2 regions of the Hamadaea sp. NPDC050747 genome follow, and region 2 is predicted to be linked to the other one. Evidence: riboswitches for the same ligand, from Rfam matches in the RefSeq annotation. Region 2 holds a riboswitch; the other holds the start of a gene.
What was found. A riboswitch is a leader RNA that binds a small molecule or an ion and turns the genes downstream of it on or off. The one in region 2 is predicted to bind cyclic di-AMP.
Positions count from the first base shown of each region.

Region 1: it holds a riboswitch for cyclic di-AMP, as region 2 does, so the genes downstream of both, AB0H43_RS01540 (NlpC/P60 family protein) here and AB0H43_RS29890 (NlpC/P60 family protein) in region 2, are expected to answer to the same signal.

Region 1 covers NZ_JBFAHM010000001.1:320,954-331,536, forward strand. Annotated here, with positions in the region: gene AB0H43_RS01530 (NlpC/P60 family protein) at 110-1,087, shown strand; gene AB0H43_RS01535 (LamG domain-containing protein) at 1,124-1,894, shown strand; cyclic di-AMP (ydaO/yuaA leader) riboswitch at 2,004-2,153, shown strand; gene AB0H43_RS01540 (NlpC/P60 family protein) at 2,188-3,180, shown strand; gene AB0H43_RS01545 (DUF998 domain-containing protein) at 3,406-3,996, shown strand; gene AB0H43_RS01550 (hypothetical protein) at 3,993-4,370, shown strand; gene AB0H43_RS01555 (hypothetical protein) at 4,386-4,865, opposite strand; tRNA gene AB0H43_RS01560 (tRNA-Gly) at 5,183-5,256, opposite strand; gene AB0H43_RS01565 (zinc metalloprotease) at 5,477-6,442, shown strand; gene AB0H43_RS01570 (pyridoxamine 5'-phosphate oxidase family protein) at 6,522-7,064, opposite strand; gene dcd (dCTP deaminase) at 7,160-7,738, shown strand; gene AB0H43_RS01580 (GNAT family N-acetyltransferase) at 7,735-8,373, opposite strand; gene AB0H43_RS01585 (PP2C family protein-serine/threonine phosphatase) at 8,496-9,740, shown strand; gene AB0H43_RS01590 (hypothetical protein) at 9,737-9,877, opposite strand; gene AB0H43_RS01595 (acyl-CoA dehydrogenase) at 10,129-10,583, shown strand, end outside.
Region 2 covers NZ_JBFAHM010000013.1:232,720-245,383, forward strand. Annotated here, with positions in the region: gene AB0H43_RS29860 (UDP-N-acetylmuramoyl-L-alanyl-D-glutamate--2,6-diaminopimelate ligase) at 1-528, opposite strand, end outside; gene AB0H43_RS29865 (penicillin-binding protein 2) at 586-2,709, opposite strand; gene AB0H43_RS29870 (hypothetical protein) at 2,709-3,176, opposite strand; partial or broken gene rsmH (16S rRNA (cytosine(1402)-N(4))-methyltransferase RsmH) at 3,188-4,153, opposite strand; gene mraZ (division/cell wall cluster transcriptional repressor MraZ) at 4,394-4,837, opposite strand; gene AB0H43_RS29885 (C40 family peptidase) at 5,183-5,815, opposite strand; cyclic di-AMP (ydaO/yuaA leader) riboswitch at 5,818-6,036, opposite strand; gene AB0H43_RS29890 (NlpC/P60 family protein) at 6,310-6,972, opposite strand; cyclic di-AMP (ydaO/yuaA leader) riboswitch at 6,978-7,150, opposite strand; gene AB0H43_RS29895 (MurT ligase domain-containing protein) at 7,396-8,625, shown strand; gene AB0H43_RS29900 (glutamine amidotransferase) at 8,615-9,349, shown strand; gene AB0H43_RS29905 (VTT domain-containing protein) at 9,346-10,011, shown strand; gene AB0H43_RS29910 (DUF2231 domain-containing protein) at 10,061-10,519, shown strand; gene AB0H43_RS29915 (Rieske (2Fe-2S) protein) at 10,516-10,941, shown strand; gene AB0H43_RS29920 (glycosyl hydrolase) at 10,963-12,664, opposite strand, start outside.

The sequences.
Region 1 (10,583 bases), on a different contig from region 2:
CCAGCGATCATCGAGCTGCGTTGACCGCGAGTAAACAGGCGTGAGCAGGGTGAAGTTTCCGCACTGACGCCTTGCGTACGCCGAACGCCCGCCCCTAGGGTGATGAGCTGTGCCCCACCCCCGCACTCTCTACCGTGGACTGATTACGGCCCTCGGCGTGTTGCTCATCGGCTTGGTCCCCTCGACGGTCTACGCCGCGCCCAGCGTGGCCGAGATCGAGAAGCAGATCAACGAGGCCTGGGAGAAGCTCGAGCCCGCGATCGAGCAGTACAACAAGGTCCACAACGATCTGACCAAGAACCAGAAGAAGGCTCGCGACCTTCAGAAGAAGATCGCGCCGCTCAGCCTCCAGGTGCAGGTCTCGCTCGGCCAGGTCGCCGACATGGCGAGCGCCTACTACATGACCGGGCCGGCGTCGCGGCTGACCGGGCTGCTGAACGCGAAGTCGCCGGATCAGTTCCTGGACCAGTTGACGACGCTGGAGCAGATCTCGCAGACCCAGCAGCAGGCGATCGCGGGGGTCGCGGCGCAGCGGGACATCTATGACGGGCAGAAGGCCCAGCTCGACCAGCTCATCGCCACGCTCGCCCAGCAGGATGCCGCGTTGGCGGCGCAGAAGAAGTCCATCCAAGCGGAGATGGATCGCCTGCAGAAGCTGCGCATCCAGGCGTACGGGTCGTCGACGGTCGGTGGCAGCCTCCGGATCGGCGTCTGCCCGCCGGTGCTGCCGGGTGGTGCCCGCGCCACCGCGGTGAAGAGGGCGTGCTCCCTCATCGGCAAGCCGTACGTGTGGGGCGCTGACGGGCCGAACTCCTACGACTGCTCGGGCTTGACCAAGGCAGCGTGGGCGGCGGCAGGCAAGAGCCTGGAGCACTACACCGGCGCCCAGTGGAACGAGTCGCACTACGTGAGCCGGGCAAACCTACAACCCGGTGACCTGGTGTTCTTCTACTCCGATCATCATCACGTCGGCATATACGTCGGTAACGGGCTCATGGTCCACGCCCCGCACAGTGGTGACTACGTGCGAATGGCGTACATATCGAATATGCCGATCAGCCCCAGCGGGACGCGTTCCGTGCTTTAACGGACAATTGTGCCGAATTTCGGCACAATTGTCCCAATGAGGGGTCTCCGTCTCAGCCTGGGCAGCGGAGCCGGCCTGCTGGCCGTTCTGCTCGCGACCGTCCCGGCTCCCGCCAGCCCGACCGCCGCCGTCCGCACTCCGGACCAGCGGCGGGCCGCCGGTGAGGCCGTCACCCTCCGGTACGCCTTCGACGCGGGCTTGGCGGATCCGATCTGGGACGCTGATCGGACTCTCCGGCTGCACCCCGTCGGGGTGATGGGCGGTGCTCTGACAGCCAAGACCCGCGCCGGCACGGTGGCGGTCGGATATCCGCCGGTCTGTCCGGGTGACGAGGCCGAATGCCCGAGGGCGATCCTCGAGAGCGATCCGGGGCCGTGGCTGAATCCAGGGCAGGCCGACGTCGCATGGGGCGCGCAGGTGTTGCTGGATCCGCAGGACACCAGTGACGGCGAGAACATCGTGCAGAAGGGCTTCTCGACTCAGGGCACCCAGTACAAACTCCAGGTGGATCACTTCGCCGGCCTGCCCAGTTGCGTCGTCGCGGGATTGGTTTTCGGGGTCAACCGCATCTATGTCGCGCAGTGGCGTCACACCGTCGCGGACGGTGCGTGGCATCGGTTGGATTGCGTACGCCGAAGCACCGGACTGGCGTTGTTCGTAGACGGTGAATTGCGGGCGAGCACCGTGATTCCCGCGCAGTTGTCCATTGTGAACTCCGATCCGCTCCGGTTGGGCGGCAAGGGGATCGGGCCGTGGAACGACCAGTTTCACGGCATTCTGGACGACGTCTACGTCACGGTCGGGTAATTCATTGACTACACATTGAAGTGCGCGCGCGTCTCGGGTTGCGGTTTGATAACGCACGACTTTAGAGTCATCGAGGCGCAGGAAGTCGGTCGGCCATCCGGGGCGGCCCCTCGCGCCGCCGCCGAACCGCGACACCGTCGTGGACCGGGGACCCAGGTAAGTGAGGCGCGTGTCGCCTCGGGGGTGAATCCGCGTCAGCGGTAGCGCATCTTCCAGCGCGAACCCGGCAGCTAACCCGGTAGGCGGTGAGGGCGACTGCGAACGTCCTCGGTGGAAGAGGAGACCCACCCACGGTGGCCAGCCAACCCACCCGCAAGAAACGTGCCCTGATCACTCTCGCGCTCTCGGTCGTCGCCACGATGGGGATGCTGCTCAGCAGCGAGGCGGTCCGGGCGGACCCGTCGGTCAGCGCGCTGGAGAAGCAGATCGACGACGCCTGGAACAAGCTCGAGCCCGTGCTGGAGCAGCACAACGACACCAAGGAAAAGCTCACCGCCGAACGCAAGCGGCTCGAGGGACTGAAGAAGCAGCTCGATCCGCTGGAGCTCGAACTGCACGTGGCCAGCGCGCGAGTCGGCGAGTTCGCCGCCTACCTGTACACCGGCGGCAACACGACCGAGCTGAACGCCCTGCTCTCGGCCAAGTCGCCGACCGATGTCACGGACCAGCTGGTGCTGCTCGACCAGTTCTCGCGCATCCAGCAGGACAAACTGTCGGATGTCATCGCCAAGCGCGACGACCTGGCGAACAAGAAGAAGCCGATCGACGACAAGATCGCCGCGCTCGCCGACGCCGAGAAGAAGCTCAACGACCAGGCCAAGCAGCTCAACAGCCAGATCAAGACGCTGCAGGATCAGGTCCAGAAGTTGTACGCGACCACCGGCGGACTCGGCGACCTGCGCCCCGCCCCGTGCCCGGCGACCTACCCGGGTGGCAAGGCCGCCACTGCGGTCAAGTACGCCTGCCGCCAAATCAGCAAGCCCTACGTCTGGGGCGCCGACGGACCCGACTCCTTCGACTGCTCGGGCCTGACGATGGCGGCGTGGAAGGCGGCCGGCATCTCGTTGCCGCACAATGCGAAGTCGCAGTGGAACTCGGTCCAGCACGTGTCACGGGCCAACCTGCGTATCGGCGACCTCGTCTTCTACTACTCCGACATCCACCACGTCGGCATGTACGTCGGCAACAACTGGATCGTGCACGCGTCCCGAGCCGGCGTACCGATCATGATGCGAAAGATCGACGCCGCACCGATCTACGGGTACGGCCGCCCCTACGGCGCCTGACGGCTGCGCTTTCCCGCGTTCCCGCGTTCCCGCGTTCCCCCGTTCCCCGCTGGATCAGGGATCTCGGTCGAATCTTGCCCCAAGATTCGACCGAGATCCCTGATCCAGCGCTCGCTGCGGCGAGCGGTAGCCCCCTACGGGACAGTCACCTAGCTCGCACGACGGAGCGCTGAACCCGTCGCGACGGCGATGTCTCGCGCTCGGCGTACGACGAGCATTCTCGGCATGACTCGCCTTTCGTTCGTCCTCTTCGGATTCCTCTTGTCGGTGCTCCTGACCGTGGCCGGGCACCTCGACGGCAACGGCCTTTCGCCTTGGGCCCACACCATCAGCGACTACGCGGCCGCTGATCGCGGTGGGGCGGTGGAGACCGCCATGGGCCTCGCCGCGCTGGCCACCTTGGCGTTGCTGCCGTCGCTCCATCGAGCCGACCGGCTGGCCACCGCGCTGCTCAGCGTTTGGAGCGGCGCTCTCCTCGTCGCCACCGTCGTCCCGACCGATCCGGTGGGCGAGGTGCTCAGCACCACCGGCTATGTCCACCGGTACGCCTCCACCGTCGCGTTCGCCGCATTGCTGGCGGCCGGGCTGCGGCTGGGCTTTCGCCGACTCACCGCCGCCGGAGCAGCCGCCGCGCTGGCCATGCTCGCCTCCACCTACCTCCTCCACCGGTACGCCATCGGCCTGACCGAGCGCGTCATGGCCGCCGCCGAGTTCGGCATGTTGATCGCCCTCACCTGGCGGCTGCTGCGGGTGGCCGCCATCCGTCAAGGTTTCCTTGACGGCGCCGGGCGTGTCAAGCTAGCCTTGACAGCATGATGATCGAGAAGGCCTGCACGACGGACATCGGCCCGGCAGTGACCGCTGCCGGGCTGGCCGCCGTAAACGAGGCCAGCCGCCAGGCCGACCGCATCCTCGGCCCGCGCCCCCTCCCCGGGACGCCCGAATGGGAAGCAGAGCAAGGCGACGCCGCGACGACCCGCGACATCGCGACGGGACTGCTGCAACTGCGAATCGAGTTGGCGCTGGGGCTGGACCCGTTCGGCACCGTGCTGGGTCTGCGCCGCTGGGGAGCCACGTGGGAACTCATCGCCCGAGCCGCCGGCGTCAGCCGCCAAGCCGCGCACGAGCGCTGGGGCAGACGCGTACGCGAGACGCTCGGCCTCCTCGAGAGCGCCGAAGCCGACCTCTGACGAGGCCGGCTTCGGCTAACAGCAGTAGTTCTTCTTAGCCAGCTCGGAGAAGCTGCCGGGTTCCGGCGTTCGCGAACACTGGAGGATGCCCGTCGTCGAGTTGTCCCACGCGTGAACGTCGCCCATGATCGCGGACTGACCTGCGCAAGTGACCGTGAACGGGAGCGTCAGCTCGCCGACGCCCACGAAGCCGATGTACCGACCGGGCACTTTCACGTTGTCCAGAAACGAATCCACGCCGCTCAGCGGTGGGCTCTTCGCCTCATCGACGGGAATGCCGAGATCCTTGTTCGCCTGTGCGAGCAACCAACGGACCCATTCCTCCTCACGCGGGCCGTTGGCCACCTCAGCCACCAGCCGCGCCTCTGGCCGTACGACGCCGACACTGCGCTCGCCGGAACTACTGATCTCCAGCTGCTTCGCGCCGGTGAGAACCTTGACGGTGCTCTTCGCACCCCAGGTGACGGACGCCTGATCAGGCCGGCAGTCGACCACGCTCCCTGCGCTGGCCTTCGGCCCGACCGGTTCTGGAGCCGACGGCGTACAGGCCGCTAGCCCAGTCGCGAACGTCAGGAGGGCAAGCCCGGATACCAGTCTCATCTTCTCTCCTACCGAACGGTGACTTCGGCCGTGGCCAGCCGGACGACGCTCAGTATTAGCGCGACTGGGCCCGTGACCCTACCGCGAAGATCATGTCTTCGTCATGGGCAGGCGGCTCGGCTGCAGGGTCGCCGCCACGGGGCGAGAAGGAAGGGACCCCGGAGAGTCGAAAGCCCTGGTGGAGATCTAGGTCTCGACCAGGGCTCTTCGTATGGAGCGGGTGAAGGGAATCGAACCCTCACTGTCAGCTTGGGAAGCTGATGTTCTGCCATTGAACTACACCCGCAGGCGGCGCAACTCTATCAGGTCTGCCCCGGGGGTGCGTAACCCCGGCATCCGATGATCGGCTGATGTCTCTGCCACGATGATGACCGCAGCACGGCGACAGTCAAGGCCGGGCGTACTATTCTCGACCGTCGTCGATCCTCCGTAGCGTCCGAGGAACCCCCGATCCCGGGGCGCACTGTCGCGACACGACTACCGGCGTGTCGTGGGGAGGAGATGGCATGGCAGACGCAGGGCGTAAGCCCATGAAGCGTGCGGCCGGACTCGCGGTGGTCGCTGCGGCCGCCTTTGTGCTCAATGCTTCACCGGTGGCGTTGGGCGCGTTCGCGGCGACGTCGGCGGCTTGTTACGACCCGGTTGTGAGCGGCGCGGCCACTGCGAAGGCGAAGCCCGGCAGCGTCGGCAAGGTCGACCCGAACGAGTTGACCGCCGCGCAGACCGATGCCCGTGAGAAGGAGACCAACGCCCTGCTCAAGGGCAAGGGTAAGACGCCGGGCGCGGTCACGGCCGCCGCGACGATCACGATCCCGGTGGTCGTCCACGTGGTCAGCTCGGACGGCACGCGGGCCAACGGGAACATCCCGGACAACCTGATCACCGCCCAGCTCGACGTGCTCAACAAGTCGTACGCGGGCGGCTACGGCGGCTCGGCGACGGCCTTCCAGTTCCAGCTGACCAAGGTGAACCGGGTGGTCAACTCGGCGTGGTACCCGATCGTCTACGGCTCGCAGGGCGAGAAGGAGATGAAGGCGGCGCTGCGTGAGGGTGGCGCCGGCACGCTGAACATCTACACCGGTCTGCTCAGCGACGACCTGCTCGGCTGGGCGACCTTCCCGACGCGGAAGCTGTCGAGTTCGGACGGTGTCGTGATTCTCGCCGAGTCGGTGCCCGGTGGCACCGCGTCTCCCTACAACGAGGGTGACACGGCGACGCACGAGGTCGGCCACTGGCTGAACCTCTACCACACGTTCCAGGGCGGCTGCTCCAAGACCAACGACAAGGTCTCGGACACGCCGGCGGAGCAGTCGGCCGCCTTCGGGTGCCCGGTCGACCGCGACACCTGCTCGGCCTCGGGCACCGACCCGATCCACAACTTCATGGACTACACCGACGACGCCTGCATGTACGAGTTCACCGCGGGCCAGGCCCAGCGGATGCTCGACGGGTGGACGGCCTACCGGAGCTGACAGGATCTCGCCGCGTTGACTGACTGCGAGGTCAACGCGGCGAGAAAACGGGGGAACAGGGGTCTTGAGCCGGGGGGCGTCAGGCCGCGATCACATCCCGGAGCACTGCGGGAACATGCCCGCGTCGCCACCCTCGGCGGCGCGGGCTTCGCCGTTCGGGCGGGGATTCGCGCCACACCTGGGCCACGCCGGACCGGGCTCGCCCGTCGCTGGTGGGGCCCATGGGGGAGTGCAGCATCGCGACCTCGACGTGCAGTTCGAAGAGGCGCCAGTCGACCGAGTCGTCGGCGCCGGCTCGCGCGGCGATGCGGGCGATGACCGCGGCGTCCTCGACCGGCCGGGCCGTCCCGGTCAGGTACGCCTCGACGTCGGTCTCCTCGGCCGGGAAGGCGTGTAGCGCGTATCGGCCGTCGCGTTCGAGGTCGCGGCGTTTCGGCGAGTCGATGAGGAAGCAGTAGGCACCCTCCTCGGTGATGAGCGGGGAGACGGGGTGCACCCGCGGGCCGCCGTCGGACCGGACCGTGGCGAGGTAGCCCAGTCCCGGGCCGTACTGGTGGAACAGCGCACGGATCTGCGCGGCGAGCCGGGGAGATGCCGCGGCGAACTGCGTCCAGGAAGCCATACCACGATTCTATAGAACAGACGTACGAACACCTAGCCGAATCGCCGAGGTAGCGCGGAAGTAGTACATAAAGCCGGGCAGGTAGAGTCCCAGGGGTGCTGCTCTCCGACCGCGACCTCGTCTCCGAGCTGAAGGCCGGCAATCTGCTGCTCGACCCGTTCGAACCGGACCTGATTCAGCCGTCGAGCATCGACGTGCGACTGGACCGGCACTTCCGGGTCTTCAACAACCATCTCTACACGCACATCGATCCGGCCGTCCAGCAGGACGAGCTGACGGCGTGTGTCGAGGTGGACGACGATCAGCCGTTCGTCCTGCACCCGGGCGAGTTCGTGCTGGCCTCGACGCTCGAAGTGGTCACTTTGGGCGAGCAGCTGGCCGGCCGCCTGGAGGGCAAGTCGTCGCTCGGCCGCCTCGGTCTGCTCACTCACTCGACCGCCGGCTTCATCGACCCGGGCTTCTCGGGCCACGTCACGCTCGAGCTCTCGAACGTGGCCAACCTACCGATCAAGCTCTGGCCCGGCATGAAGATCGGCCAGCTCTGCCTCTTCCGGCTCTCGTCGCCGGCCGAGCATCCCTACGGCTCGTCCGTCTACGGCTCGCGCTACCAGGGGCAGCGCGGTCCGACGCCGAGCCGTTCGTGGCAGAACTGGCGGACCTGGCCCACGCGCTAGCTCAGGCCGAACATCTCCAGGCATGGGCGCAAACCCTCGATCTCCACGGGTACGCGTGAATGCTGCGACCAGCGTTCGCGAGTGAGTCGCAGCCGACGGGAAATGGCGGGCACGCCGCGCACCGCGTCGACCTGGACGCCGTCGGGCTGATAGCCCAGCTTCTCCGAGACGCGCAGCGACGAGTGGTTGTCCAGGAATGCGGCCGAGCACGCGCTCAACGCACCGAGGCCGTCGAAGGCCAGGGCAAGCACGGCGGCGCGCATCTGCGTACCGAGTCCTTGGCCGTGGAACTGCCGTCCCAGCCAGGACCAGCTGCGGACTTCCCGCGTGACGGCGTACTCCTTGGCGCTCAGGATCTGCCGGCCGATCGGCTCGCCGCCCCGGAAGGCGACCAGCCCGAGACTCCAGTCGTCGGGCCGCCATTGGCCGAGTTCGGCGAGCGCGCCCAGAATCACCCGGCGTCCGACGTCGGGCTGCTGTGTCCACGGGTGCATGAACGGCATGACGTCCGCGTCGTGGATCCCCGCCGCGGCGACGTCCCCCAGACGGGCGAGTTCGTCCAGCTGCGGCAGGCGCAGCTCCAGATCGGGCGTACGCACACGTAAGCCGTACAACGGGAGATGGGCTACCAGCACCGGGTCATCCTTGAGGCTGACCGGTCGCGGGGCAACCGGTTATCGGCGTACCCCTCCTCCGCCCGGTCAGAATGCGGTCGTCTGTCGGGTCAACCTCATCGTCGTAGCCGCCGCGATCCGGCATGCTAATTGCCGTACTCGAACGACTGCTGTGGTCGTCTCGCCGGCCACTTTCCCCAGGCACCCGCGCCGGCGTCGGCGCGGCCGCCATCCTGCTCCTATGCTTGGCCATCCTGGAGTGGGCAGACGGACCCGAGCCGCACTACATCGGCCTGATGGCGACGGCTCCGTTCCTGGCGGCCGCCTTCGCCCCGTGGCGATCCGTGCTGGTCGCGGGCGGCTTGGCCACCGCACTCGGGACCGTGTTCGCCGTGATGGGCGGTGCACGCGGCCAGACCACGTTGCTCAACGTCATCGGGATCGCCCTCGCGACCGGCCTGGCGTCAGCCGCCGCCGCGGTACGCCAGAAGCAGGCCGAGCGGATCGCCGAGCTGTCCCACCTCGCGATGATCGCCCAGCAGGCCGTGCTGCGGCCGCTCGGCCCGACCGTCGGCGGACTGTCGATCGCGGGCCGATACATCTCCGCGACGGCGGCGGCCGACATCGGCGGGGACCTGTTCGAGGCGGTCGAGACGGCCTACGGCGTACGCATCATCGTCGGTGACGTCCGGGGCAAGGGCCTGGAAGCCGTACGCCTGGCGAGCATCGTGCTCGGCTCCTACCGCCACGTCGCGTACGACCGGGCTGATCTGCGGGCCATCGTGGCCGACCTGGACCGGGCGGTCGCCCGCAGCGTCGGCGAGGAGGATTTCGTCACCGCGGTCCTCGTCGAGGAACGCGGTGGAACGCTGACCGTGGTGAACTGTGGTCACCCCGCGCCGCTCCTGCTCCGGCGGGGCAATGTCATCCCGCTCGAACCGCCGGCGCCGGCCCCGCCGCTGGGCTTCCTGCCCTCGGTCAAGGCCCGGGTGGAACGTCTGGAGCCCGGTGACCGGCTGCTGATCTTCACCGACGGGCTCGCCGAGGCCCGGCGGGACGGCCGGTTCTTCCCGATCGCGGAGCGCGCCTGGCGACTGCTCGGCCATGGGACCGTCGGCGACGGGCTGGCCTCCGTCGAGACCGCACTGGTCGAATGGGTCCACGGACGGTTGGACGACGACATCGCGCTCGTTCTGCTCGAATACACCGGTCCGCAGCCCGGTGGGCCGATGCCCAGCTGGGAGGTCGGCACCGCGCCGTCGTCGGCTCGGCCGGCCTCGGAGGGCGGCGGATCCCCGCCGCGGACGCCCTCACCCGGTCTGCCCCCCGATCGGCCGGACGCCGGGCCGATCCAGTCGAGCGGTCCGCGCTCTACGCGTACCGCTTAGGAGACGAAACGGGCCGTGCGGGCGCGACGGGCCTGGCCCATCGCGAACGCCGCCGGAAGGGCGCTCGGCGCGCGGTGCCGCCCGATGTAGCGGGCGGGGGTGCGGCTGTCGAACAGCCGGGCGATGATCACCTTCATAGTCCGTTCCTCCCCTGTCGAGTCACTCTCAGGAACGAAAGCCTCCGAAGAAGGTGACGGGGCGAGCGGCGTGTCGGGTTGCCCTGGTCGGACCGGGCCTACTCACTTTTCCGGCTTAACGGACGAAAGTGGCACTTCTTTCAACGTGCGCGGTGATTTCTCCCCGCCCGGTTACCGCTGAGTAATGTTTGCGCGCTACAGTCGAGGTTACTGATCGGTAACCGGCACACACCAAAGGGCTTGGGGAAGCGATGACGCACTACAAGAGCAACCTTCGGGACCTGGAGTTCAACCTCTTCGAGGTCTTCGACACGCCGTTCGGAACCGGCCCGTACGCCGACGTCGACGCGGAGACCGCGCGAGGCGTGCTGGCCGAGGTCGACCGGTTGGCGCGAGTGGACCTGGCGGCGAGCTTCGCCGAGGCCGACCGGAACCCGCCGGTCTTCGACCCGGCGACGCACTCCGTCACCGTTCCGGACGCCTTCAAGAAGTCCTTCCAGGCGTTCATGGACTCCGAGTTCTGGCTGCTCGACCTGCCCTCGACGGTAGGTGGCACGCTCGCGCCGCGCAGCCTGTGGTGGACCATCGCCGAGATGGTGCTGGGCGCCAACCCGGCGGTCTGGATGTACTCGTCCGGCCCGTCCTTCGTGAACACGATCCTCTCGGAGGGCACGGAGGAGCAGAAGAAGTGGGCGCAGATCTTCGT
Region 2 (12,664 bases):
GACGACCGCCGTGACCCCGTTCTCCTTGGCCACCGCGAGCAGCGCGTGGAGGTCGGTCGCCTCGGGCGTGGTGCGTTTGCTCGTGACGCGCAGGTCGCCGAGCCGGGTCTCCACGGTGCCGATGATGCCGGTGACGTGCCCCGCCGCCCGCAGCCCCGACTCGATCAGGTACGCCGTCGACGTCTTCCCGGCGGTCCCGGTGATGCCGATGAGCACCAGTTCGCGGCTCGGTTCGCCGTAGACGCGATCGGCGACCAGCCCGAGCACCGCCCGGGGATCGTCGACGATCAGCGCGGGCAGCCCGGCGGCGGCCGCCGCCTCGGCCCCCGCGGCGTCGGTCAGGACGGCGACCGCCCCGGCCTCCGCCGCCTGGCCGACGAACTCGGCGCCGTGCCGGCGGGAACCCGGCAACGCGGCGTAGAGATCACCGGGGAGCACCTCGTCGCTGGCGTGCGTCACGCCGCTCACCAGCGGTCCCGGCTCGGTGGCCGGGAGCGAGAGCAGCGCACCCAGGGTGGCCAGCGCCACGGGCTCGCAGGACGCGGGTCGGAGACTGACAGGCACGCTTGAGCACCCTACCGGAGGTCAGCGGGTCGCCACGAAGGTCGGGGGCTTCTCCCCGCTCGGGGCGACACCGAAGTGCTTGAGCGCGAAGGACATCATGTCTTTGAAGGCCGGACCGCAGACCACGCCGCCGTTGCCGCCCGGGGTGTACGCGAACACGCCGATGACGTAGCGCGGGGACTCGGCCGGAGCCATGCCGATGAACGACGCGACCTCGCCCTTGCCGTACCCGTTCGTGGCGTAATAGCGCCCGGTGCCCGTCTTGCCGGCGACCCGGTAACCCGCGATCGCGGCGCTGCGCGCGGTCGCCCCCGGCGCCGTCGTCACCGGCTCCATGATCTGCCGCAACTGAGCGGCGTGCTCGGCGCTGATCACCCGGTGGCTGGCCGCCGCCTCGGCCGGTTGGACCTTGCCGTCCGGGCCGATGATGTTCTTGACCAGATGCGGCTGGATCCAGACGCCGTCGTTCGCGATCGCCGCGTACGCCGCGGTCATCTGCAACGGGGTCACCGAGACGCCGTTGCCGATCGGGATCGAGCCGAAGTCCGACCCCTGCCACTCCGACGGCGGCCGGGCGACCCCGGAGGCCTCGCCCGGGATGGAGATCCCGGTGGGCTGCCCGAGCCCGAACAGGCGCTGGTACTTGTAGAGGTTCTCCGCGCCCAGCTGCTGCGAGATCTTGATGGTGCCCACGTTCGACGAGTACGCCATCAGCCCCGGCATGGTGATCTTCGTGCCGCTGGGGAACGGGTGAGTGTCCTCATAGGTCTTGTCGGCCACCTTGATCGTCGGCGCGACCGTCACCGTCGAGTCCGGCGTGATGACGCCTTCCTCCAGCGCCCCGGCCAGCACGATCGCCTTGTGCACCGAACCCGGGTCGACCAGTTCGTTGCTCGCGACGTCGCCCCGGTCCTGCGGGCGGCTCGCCAGCGGGTTGGCCGCGTCGTAGGTCGGCCAGCTCGCCTGCGCCACCACCTCGCCGGTCTTGACGTCGATCACCGTCGCGCTCCCGAAGATCGCCTTGACCTGCTGCATCTTGGCGGTGAGGATGCGCTGGACCTCGTACTGGAGATCCCGGTCGATGGTGAGCTGCAGGGTCGAGCCGTTCCGCGCCGGGACCGTCTTGTGGTAGCCGCCAGGGATCTCCTTGTCGAGCTGATCGCCTCGGCCCACCTCATAGGTGCGCAGGCCGTTCTTCCCGGCGAGGAGATCGTCGAAGCGCGCCTCCAGACCGACCAGCCCGCCGTCCTCGCCGGTGAAGCCGATGAGGTTCGCGGCGACGTCCTGGCTGAGCACGTCGCGCCGATCCGCCCGGTCGACGCCGATGCCCTTGAGGTTCAGCGCCCGCACGGCATCGCCAGTCTCGATCCTCACACCCTGCGCGAGCACCTCGTAGCTCTGCGGCTTGGTGCTGTTCGGCTGATTGTGCGGTTCCAACAGCGGCAGCAACTCCGACACCGGGCGCCCCAGCAGCGGAGCGAGCCGGGCTGCGGCCCCCGCCGGGTCCTCGATCAGCGTCGGGTCGGCGAACACCGTACGCGCCTCGACGCTGTGCACCATGATCGCGCCGTTCCGGTCCAAAATGGAGCCCCGGGACGCGTACAGGGTCTGGTGTTCGAGGCGTTGGTCCAAGCCCTGAGCCGCCGCCGCGGGCGCGCCCTCGAACTGCAACTCGACGAGGCGTACGCCGACCGCCGTGAACATGAGCAGCGCGAGCCCGGCCGCCAGGCGCAGCCGTCGCTGGGGGTTGGCCGGACGCGGCGGCTTGGGCACCTTGACCGCCTTCGGCCGCCCCGGCCGGCCGGCCGGCGCTCCGCGGCGCTTCGCTCCCCGGCCGCCGCTCGCCCGCTCGCTCGCGCCCCTGTCCGCGCGATCATGAACTTTCGGTCGTGATCCACCGGCGTGGCGTGTCCGGGAGTCCCTGATTGACTCCTCTTCCTCATGATCGATCGGCGGCACGACCCGCAGCGACGACTGCTCGCGTACGGTGCGGCCGCGGGGGGTGTAGGCACGCGCCCGGCCCAGTCCGCTGCGGTTCTGGCCGCCCGAACGGCCGGTGGGCGCACCGGACTTGCCGGTGCGCCCACGGTCGCCGAAGCCCTGCCCGTCGGACCCCCGTCCGTCGGAGCCACGCTGCTGCGGCATCAGCCCCCCTGGCTGGTGATGGCCGGCTCGCCGTTGGCCGGCTGCGGAACGCCGACGATGCGGCCGTCCGGCAGCCGGATGAAGGCCGGCGCGCCCGCCGGGACCAGGCCCAGCTTGCGAGCCTGAGCCGCCAGGTTGCCCGGCGCCTCCTTCGCGGCGATCTGCTGGTTGAGGTCCTGCTCCTGCCGGTCCAGCTGGGCCTGCTCCGCCCGCAGCTTGTCGAGCTTGAACGCGTTCTCGTTGATCTTCTGGTTGAGCGCCAGGATGCCCACGACCCCGGCCATCACCAGGACCACGATCATCACGACGAACGGCACCCGCGGACCGGACACCGGCATCGGCGGCGCCAGCCGCAGCTTCGGCCGCTCCGGCGTGCTCCGCCCGGTCTCCCCCCGGCCCTCGGCCCGACCCCGGTCGAGCCGACGGTCGTCGTCGCGCGGCGCCCGCGCCGCGTTGGAGTTGCTCATGCCTCTCCCCCGATCTTCTCTGCCGCCCGCAGGCGAACCGAGGCGGCCCGCGGGTTCTCCGCGACCTCGGACTCGCTGGGCAGCTCCGCCCCCCTGGTCAGCAGCCGCAAGGTCGGTCCGGTGCCGGGTAGCTCGACCGGTAGGTCGACCGGCCCGGTGGACCGCGCCCGCGCTGCGAACGCTTGCTTGGTGATCCGGTCCTCCAGCGAGTGGTAGGACATGACCACGATCCGGCCACCAGGCGTTAAAACGTCCAGCGCCGCGGGCAGTGCCGCCTCCAGCACCACCAGTTCCCGATTCACCTCGATGCGCAGGGCCTGGAAGGTCCGCTTCGCCGGATGTCCCCCGGTACGCCGGGCGGCCGCCGGGATGGCGTCGCGAACCAGTTCAGCCAACCGAGCCGAGCTGGTGAGCGGGCCTTTCGCCCGTTCCTTGAGGATCGATGCCGCGATCCGGGACGCGAACTTCTCCTCGCCGTAGACCCGCAGCACCCGGGCCAGCTGACCGGCGTCGTAGGTGTTGACCACCTGCTCGGCCGTCATGCCCCGGGTCTGGTCCATCCGCATGTCGAGCGGGGCGTCCTGCGCGTACGCGAAACCCCGGTCCGCCTCGTCGAGCTGCAACGAGGAGACGCCCAGGTCGAACAGGATCGAGTCGATCCGGGCGATCCGGAGATCCCGCAGGACGCGCGGAAGCTCGTCATACACGGCGTGCACCAGATGAACGCGGTCGGCGAAGGGAGCCAGCCGCCGCCGGGAGTGCTCCAGCGCCTCGGTGTCCCGGTCGAGTCCGATGAGAACCGTCTCGGGGTGGCGTTGGAGCACGGCTTCGGCGTGGCCGCCCAGGCCGAGGGTCGCGTCGACGTGGTAGGTCCGGCCGCCGGCCCGCTGGGCGCGGTCGACGGTGAGCGCGGGAGCCAGCAGGTCGAGGCAGCGTTCGAGCAGGACGGGCACGTGCTTGCCCCGCGGCTGCTGCATCTCGACCCCCTGCTGTTCTGCTCTCGTTGATCCCGGCGTACCGCCAGATCCCCATCCGCTTCTCGCACCTCTTGTTCCCCGTTCCCAAGGGGTTCGAGAGAGCAGTACGCCTGGCGCCGGGGAAGTGGCGCCAGGAGCCGACAAGCGGCTGGAGATCTCGCGGTACGCCGGTTTCGTGCCCGGTGCTGCGATGTTCGCGGCATCGCTTCCAGGCGCCTGGCGCTCACCGTCTGGCCGGCGTCACCCCGCCTCCGTCGGCAGGCCGGCGTCACCGGCGGTGTCGACGTCCGAGAAGGCCTCCTCGCTCTCGGCGAGGTACGCCTCCCAGGCGGCGTTGTCCCAGATCTCGACACGAGTGCTCGCGCCGATCACCACCAGGTCTCGCTCCAGTCCCGCGTACGCTCGGAGCGTCGGCGGAATGGTGACCCGGCCCTGTTTGTCGGGGACCTCGTCGTGAGCGCCGGAGAACAGCACCCGGGTGTAGGCCCGGGCCGCCTTGTCACTCATCGGACGGGCCGACTGCTCGGCGGCGTATCGCTGGAACTCGGCGACCGGGAACACGTAGAGACAGCGCTCCTGCCCTTTAGTGATCACGACACCTCCCGCCAGCTCGTCCCGGAACTTCGCCGGAAGGATCAACCGGCCCTTGTCGTCCAGGCGAGGGGTATGCGTGCCGAGAAACATCGGCCCCACCCCCCGATGACGCAGACGGGATCAGCTCGTTCGCGGCGAGCCGCTCCCCCGGCCGGCCGGGCCTCCCAGCCCCACCAGTGGGCCCCACTTTACTCCACTTCCCTCCACCGTCAACCAAAATCGACGCTCCCGACGCCCCGAGCCCTCCCCGTTTGGCCAGGTCACGAGAGGTACGTTCGGGTGGAGGGGCCCTATGAAGATCAACATGGTCCGGTTTCCGACATCACCGTCACCGATGCCATTACCGCTCGTTAAGCACGAGTTAAGCGTCCCCGGCACAGCAAGGCCCGCACCACTGGTGCGGGCCCGGCTGCTTTCAGGGGATGGGTGAGAGGTCTAGAACAACACCCGGCGGAACTCGACCTTTTTGCTCCAGATGCGGTGCAGGCCGGTCTTCTTGCCGTAGGTCGGGGCGTCGTACATCTTGTTGCCGCCGGCGTAGATGCCGACGTGGTAGACGCGGCCGCTGGAGTTGCGGAAGATCACCAGGTCACCGGGGAGCGCCTTGGCCCGGGAGACCTTCTTCCCCTTCTTGCCCTGGGCGCCGCTGTGGGGGAGCTTGACGCCGACCTTCTTGTAGATGAACTTCGTGTACCCGGTGCAGTCGAACCGCTTGGGTCCGGCGGCGCCCCAGCGGTACGGACGGCCGCTGTACTGCTTCGCCAGCGCGATCACCTTCGCGGCCTTGGCCGCCCGGGAACTGACGGCGGTCGGCGCGACGGTGAAGGTCGCGGCGGTCGTGCTCATCGCGGTCGCGCTCGTGGCGGTGACCGCGTTCTCCGTCACGACCGTGTCGGCCGCGCCGACGCCGGTCGCCGGGGCGGTGGTGGCCTGGGCGGTGGTAGTCGGGGCAGTGGCCGAGTCCACCGAGGAGGCTTGAGTAGGGGTTCCCGTCAGCGTCCCGGCCAGGATGCCCGTGCCGACGGCCAGCACGAGTCCGGCGGTACGCCGCCTGAGCTGTGACTTCATCGTCGTCCTTCCGGCACGCCTGCGAAGTGAGCTGTCGGGTTCGGGCGGGAAGGTGGCCCGGCCACGGCGTCCAGGGACGGCATGGCTTCACCCCGAGCCGGCCTGCGAACCGATCCGGGGAACCAGGCCGGCGAACCGAGCTGGAAAACCGATCTGCGGGCAGGTCCGGCGAAGGTGGTTCCTCCGCTCCCGCCCATCCACTGCTTCGGTGGGGTGGGCACCGCGAACGGGCGGGACTCGGCGTATCCGCGGCGCCGCCGCCCGGGTGAACCCGACCGGCGGATCGTTTCTACTCAAGAGCCTGCGAGTTCGCCAAGAACCTGAAAGGGCGCTGTCAGCTGGGAAAACTACCCCGGCCGAGCGGTCCAGGCATCGATGTCCGAAATTGCCTGCCGCGATGTCCGGTTCGGCCGGTGACACAGCCCACAGAAGTCGTCCGGCCCGCCCGTTCGGCGTACTCCTCCGATCGGACGAGCCGGACCTCGGCCGAAAAATCAGTAAAACTGACCGACGACGTACCCGTCGTCCCAGATCTCGTGCAGGCCGACGGCCTGCCCCTCGGTCGGGGCGTCCCACATCTTGTGGTTCCCGGCGTAGATGCCGACGTGGTAAGCGAAGTCGCCGCTCAGGAAGAAGATGAGGTCGCCGGGGCGCTGCTTCGAGTGGGGGACGACCTTCGCCTTGGCCAGCTGCGTCGGCACGTAGTTGACGAGCTTGACGCCGATCTTGGCGTACACGAACTGAGTGAGCCCGGCGCAGTCGAAGGTGCGTGGCCCGGTCGCGCCGAACACGTAGGGCGAACCCTTGAGCTTCGCCACCTCGCGCAGGACGATCGCCGCCTTGGTCGCCGCCGTCGCGGTAGCCGTCGCCTTCCTGGGGGCCGCCGGCTTCGAGGCAGGCGCGGACGCAGAGGCGGACGGAGTTGGAGACGCGGACACCGAGGGAGACGCCGGAGGCGTGGGCGAGGACGACGACGCAGAGGCAAGCACCGAGAGCGCCGGAGCCGTCAGGCCGGTGGGCGTCGGGTGCGGCCCCGCCGCGAGGGCGGGAATGCCGACGGCCGCGGCCGTGACCGCCGCCGCTCCGACGGTGACCAGGCGACGCCGGTGGCTGCCGAACAGGAGACTTCGAGCACGCTCCCAGGAGGAGTACCGCATGGGGGTTCCCTTCAGCACGCCTGTGAGGTGAGCTGTCGGGTTCGGGCGCGGAAGGTTGCCCGGCCGCTGGAGGGCGGCTTCACCCCGAGCCTCGTGCGGACGAGGCCGACGCCCGGCTGGGACAGCGAGGCGTCAGTGGGTCCCCCACCCCTGCCCGGTGCTGTGCTGGGGGTCAACGCCCGGCCGGGCAGGGCTCGGCGGGACCGGAGCGTTCACCGGTCATCGACCGGCGCCTGCGTTTCTAGTGCATGACCGGCAGTCAGCCAAGCCCGCGACGTAGCCCCTGACCAGCCAAAATGTCTCCCCGGAACGACGGGCGCCCGTATTGTCCCGGCAGATTGCCCGAGATGTCCGTGATTCAAGGCACACAACCAATCACGAAAACAGATCGCGTACTCTAGCCGCGTGTCGGACGAGAAGAAGCTGCCGCTGCGTACGGCCTTCGCCGTTTCCGTCTCGAAGACGGCGGCCGCGCTGTCGCGCGCTACCGGGCGCGGCGACGGCTCGGTCATCGGCGGCCGGCTCGGCATGATGATCGATCCCGATCTGCTGGCCCATCTGGCGGCCGGCCGCGAGATCGCGCTGGTCTCCGGCACCAACGGCAAGACGACCACGACCCGGTTCACCGCCGCGGCGCTGGGCGTCCTCGGCGAGGTCGCGACCAACTCGTTCGGCGCGAACATGCCGACCGGGCACACCTCCGCGCTGGCCCGTGCCGGGACGACCCGCTACGCGGTGCTCGAAGTGGACGAGCACTACCTGGCTCAGGTCATCCAGGCGACCCAGCCCCGGGTGGTGGCGTTGCTGAACCTGTCGCGCGACCAGCTCGACCGGGCCAAGGAGGTCGCCATGATGGCCGACCTCTGGCGGCAGGCGCTCGCCTCGCACCCCGCGGTGCACGTCGTGGCGAACGCCGACGACCCGATGGTGGTGTACGCCGCGGGCGCCCACCCGGCCGACGAGGTCACCTGGTTCTCGGCGGGGCAACGCTGGCAGGACGACTCACACGTCTGCCCCGCCTGCGGCGGTCACATCCAGCGTGGCGAGGCCGGCGGCTGGGCCTGCGCGAACGGGGACCTGCGCCGCCCTTCTCCACAGTGGACGTTGCTCGACGGCGAGGTGGTCGCGCCGGACGGCGTACCGCACGAGGTGAAGCTTCAGCTCCCCGGCACGGTGAACCTGGGCAACGCCGCGACCGCGCTCGCCGTGGCCGCCCGGTTCGGGGTGAATCCGGTGGACGCGATCCCCCGGCTCGGCTCGGTGGCCAGCGTCGCCGGCCGATACGCCCAGGTGGAGCGGGACGGCCGGCTGGTCCGGCTGCTGCTGGCGAAGAACCCGGCGAGCTGGCTCGAGGCGTTCGAGATGGCCGACGTCGCGCCGACGTTGCTGGCGATCAACGCCCGCGACCCCGACGGGCTCGACACGAGCTGGCTCTACGACGTGGACTTCAGCCCGCTCCGGGGGCGCCAGGTCCTCGTGAGCGGCGATCGGGCGATGGACCTGGCCGTCCGGCTGGAGATCAACGGCGTGCCGTTCACGCACGTCAAGACCTTCGCCGACGCGGTCGCAGCGGTGCCGCAGGGCCGCCTGGAGGTCATCGCCAACTACACCGCGTTCCAAGACATCCGAGCGGAGCTGGATCGTGTCCTTTGACAGCAAAGCCTCTGATCTGAACGGTGGGCTGCAGATCGTCTGGGTCTACCCCGATCTGCTCTCCACCTACGGCGACCGTGGCAACATGCTGATCCTGGCCCACCGGGCCCGCGCCCGCGGCATCCCGGCCCAGACCATCGAGGTCCGCTCCGACCAGCGGCTGCCCGACCAGGGCGACATCTACCTGCTCGGCGGCGGCGAGGACGGTCCGCAGGCGCTCGCCGCGCAACGGCTGCTCAACGACGGCGGGCTGGCCCGCGCGGCCGCGAACCGCGCCGTGGTCTTCGCCGTCTGCGCCGGCTACCAGCTTCTCGGCAGCAGCTTCTTCGCCAAGGGCGACAAGTGCCCCGGCCTCGACATGATCGACATCAGCTCGGACCGCGGCCCCTCGCGCGCCGTCGGCGAGCTGGCGGGCGACGTCGACCCCACGCTCGGCCTCCCGCCGCTGACCGGCTTCGAGAACCACGGCGGCCGCACGCACCTCGGCCCCGGCGTCAAGCCCCTGGTCCGCGTCACCACGGGCGTCGGCAACGACGGCGTCACGGAGGGGGCCTGGTCCGAGACGATTCTCGGAACGTACGCACACGGCCCCGCCCTGGCCCGTAACCCTGCGCTCGCAGATCTGCTGCTCTGCTGGGCGACCGGCGAACAGTCGCTGGGGCCGTTGGACGACACCTGGCCGGATCGGCTCCGGGCCGAGCGGCTCACCGCCGTCGGCCGATGACCACTGCCGATGACCAGGCGGGGGACTTCCGTCGCCGGGCCCTCGTGCGGGCCGGTGCGCTGGGTCTGGGCGTGGGCGCGGTAGCGCTGCTGGCCAGCCGGGTGCCCCTCGGTTCGGTGCCCGCCGAGGTACGCGATCTCGGCGCGTTCGGCCCCGCGGCCGCGATCGTCGCCGGGGCCGCCCTTCTCATGGCGCTCGTTCCGCGTACCGCCATCTCGCTGGCGTGCGGCCTGTTGTTCGGCGCGGTGGCCGGGGCGGGCGTGGCCCTCGTCGCGGCGGTGAGCGCCGCGATCGCGACGTTCTGGCTGGGCCGCTGGGCCGGGCGGGAGACCGTCCGGCGGCGGTTGCGGGGGCGGATCGCGCGGCTGGACAGCTGGCTGGCCCAGCGCGGCACGCTGGCCGTGGTGGTCGTGCGTCTCCTGCCGATCGCGCCGTTCGGCCTCGTCGGGTACGCGTACGGCAGCTCGGCGACGCGGTTCCGGCACTATCTGGCGGGGACGGCGCTCGGCGGTGCGCCCAGTGCGTTCGCGTACGCCGCGATCGGGGCCGCCGTCGTCTCGCCGAGCGGCGTCACGCTCCTGACCTACCTACCCGCCGTCCTGGGTGCGCTCGTCAGCGCCAGTGCGGCGGTCTACTGGCGGGTGACGTCCCGCCGCCCGTGATCTGGGCGAACACCCACCGGACCCCGGTGGGATCTACCAGACTGACGTCATGTTCAGTGACATTCTGGGCATACCGGCTCATCCGCTCTACGTGCACGCCGCGGTGGTCTTCGTGCCGCTGCTGGCGCTGTTCGCCGTGGTGTACGCCGTCGTCCCGCGCTGGCGGGCGAAGACCGGGTGGCTGACCGCCGGACTGGCCGTGCTCGCACCGCTGGCCGCGTTGGTGGCGAAGCTGTCCGGCGACGACCTCCTCGCCGCCCGGTACGCCGCCGGCCCGCCGGCCAATGTCCTGCAGCACCGCAGCTACGGCACCACGACGTTCTGGCTGGCGCTGGCGCTGGGCGTGGTCACCGGAGTGCTGCTGTGGGCGATCGGCGGTCGGCTGCCCGGACCGGCCTGGCTGCGTACGGCGCTGCAGGCGGTCGTGCTGATCCTGGCCGTCGTCACGGCCTATTACGTCGTGCGTACCGGGGATTCCGGTGCCGAATCTGTATGGGGGCGGACATGACATCCACTCGCCGGGCCTTCGTGACCGGGATCGCCGGAGCGGCCGGGGTCGCCGCGACGGGGCTGGCCGCCGCGTGCGGCGGTGGCGGCGGCGGTTCGTCCGCCACACCGACCGCACCGGCCGCGACCGGGCCGACCACGCTCGGCAAGACCTCGGACATCCCGGTCGGCGGCGGCCAGATCTTCGCGACTCAGCAGGTCGTGGTGACTCAGCCGACCGCGGGCGCCTTCAAGGGCTTCAGCGCCATCTGCACCCACATGCACTGCACGGTCGGCACGGTCGCCAACGGCACTATCAACTGCCCCTGCCACGGTAGTCAGTATTCGATCACCGACGGCAGTGTGAAGCAGGGGCCGGCGACCCAGGCGCTGCCACCGAAGAACGTGGCGGTCAGCGGCGACTCGATCGTTCTCGAGCCGTAGCCGACCGCCACGTCCGCACGGTTACGGCAGGGTGATCCGCCAGATCCCCCGCCCGTGGGTGGCCAGGTACACCGAGTTGTCCACACTGGAGTACTCGATGTCCATGCCGACCGTGAGCGGCAGCCCCGATCCCAGTCGCAGCCAGGCGGTGGAGCCGGCCGGGCGGTAGAACGCCGCGAGGTCGGTCGCCAGGATCAGCCCGCCGTTGGGCAGCAGCTTGATCGAGCTCGCCGGGACGTCCGGCAGGTTCGCCGAGACGTCGGTCCAGTCCGCCCCGCCGTCGTGGGACTCGAAGACGTGGCCGATGCCGGCCCCCGGACCCTCGGTGAAGCGCCGCGAGAAGCCGTTCACCGCCAGGAAGACGTGCTGACCGTCGGCCGGATCGACCTCGACGCCCTGGACGAGCCGGTTGGGCACGACGCCGGTCGGCGGCAGGGCCAGCTGGTGCCAGCTCGTCGGGTCGCCGACCTTGCCGGTGGCGACGCCCCGGGTGAAGCCGGCGTTGTTGCACGGGCCGCACCAGCCCACGTACGCAGTCCCGTTGCTGACGGCGACGGAGGTCGCGGTGTGCCCGGCTCCGAGGTCGAACACGTTCTTCCACTGCTTGCCGCTGCGGATCGCGAAGCCCAGATCGTTGACCCAGACGTGCCGGCCGCCCGCGACCCAGACGTTGTAGTTCGTCGAGTCGGGTGAGAACGGGGCGATGAACCGGGCCGGCTCGTCACCGGGCGAGTTCGTGTACGGCTGGATCTTCCACGAAGTGGCCTCGGAGGCGCTGTTGGCGCCTGGGTTCGCCGCGCAGTTCTCGGTCACCGACATGGACAAGGTGGTGTACTCCTGCACCTGGCGGCAGATGTTCTGCGGATCGGCCAGGGAGTCGCCGCCGTCCCCGCCGAAGTTCGATCCCATCACCGTGTCGCCCGGACGCAGCAGCGAGGTGCCGTTGTCCTGGAGACCGCCGGTGACGCCGACGCCGGACACGCCGTTGTAGGTGTCCTTGCCGACGGAGACCGAGTAGTACTGCAGCGCGTCCAGGGTGCCGTCGTTCAGGCTGCTCCAGTCGGTGGCGTGACCCTCGGCGTTGGTCTGGCCGCGTACCGGTCGCCGGAAGGCGCCGCCGTCGTTGCCGACATAGACGTACGCCTTGCCCTGGTAACTGCCGACCGCGACGGAGTGCTGGTCGGAGTGGGTCGAGTCCGGGCACTTGTTGTGCGCGTCGTCGATCGCCCAGCAGCCGAAGTAGAAGTTCCAGTACGGCCCGATCGTCTTCCAGGACGACCCGCCGTCGGTGGTCTCGTAGACCTCCTCCAACCCGAGCCAGACGTGCTTCGGATCGGTCGGGTCCACCTGCAGGAAGTGGTTGTACCAGGACTGGATGCCGGGGCCGTAGCCCTTGCCGCCGACCGACTGCTTCAACGCCGAGCCCGAGTTGGCCAGCTTCTCCGACTCCGCGATCTTCGACCACGGCCCGGACGGGCTGCCGGAGTTCGACACGTAGACCCCGTCGAGGTAGCTGTTCACCGTGCCGACCGGCTTGTTCAGCAGCTTCGGCGACTGGTTGATCGCATAGAGGACGCTGCCGTCGGCGGCGTACGCGAAGGTGACCCGGCCGATGTCGTCCGCCGGGATCGAGCCGGTCGGATTCACCTTGTGCCAGCTCGCCGAGCCCTGGGTGTAGTCGGCGGTCTCGTAGAAGCCGTTGTAGGTGTCTCCCGACCGCCAG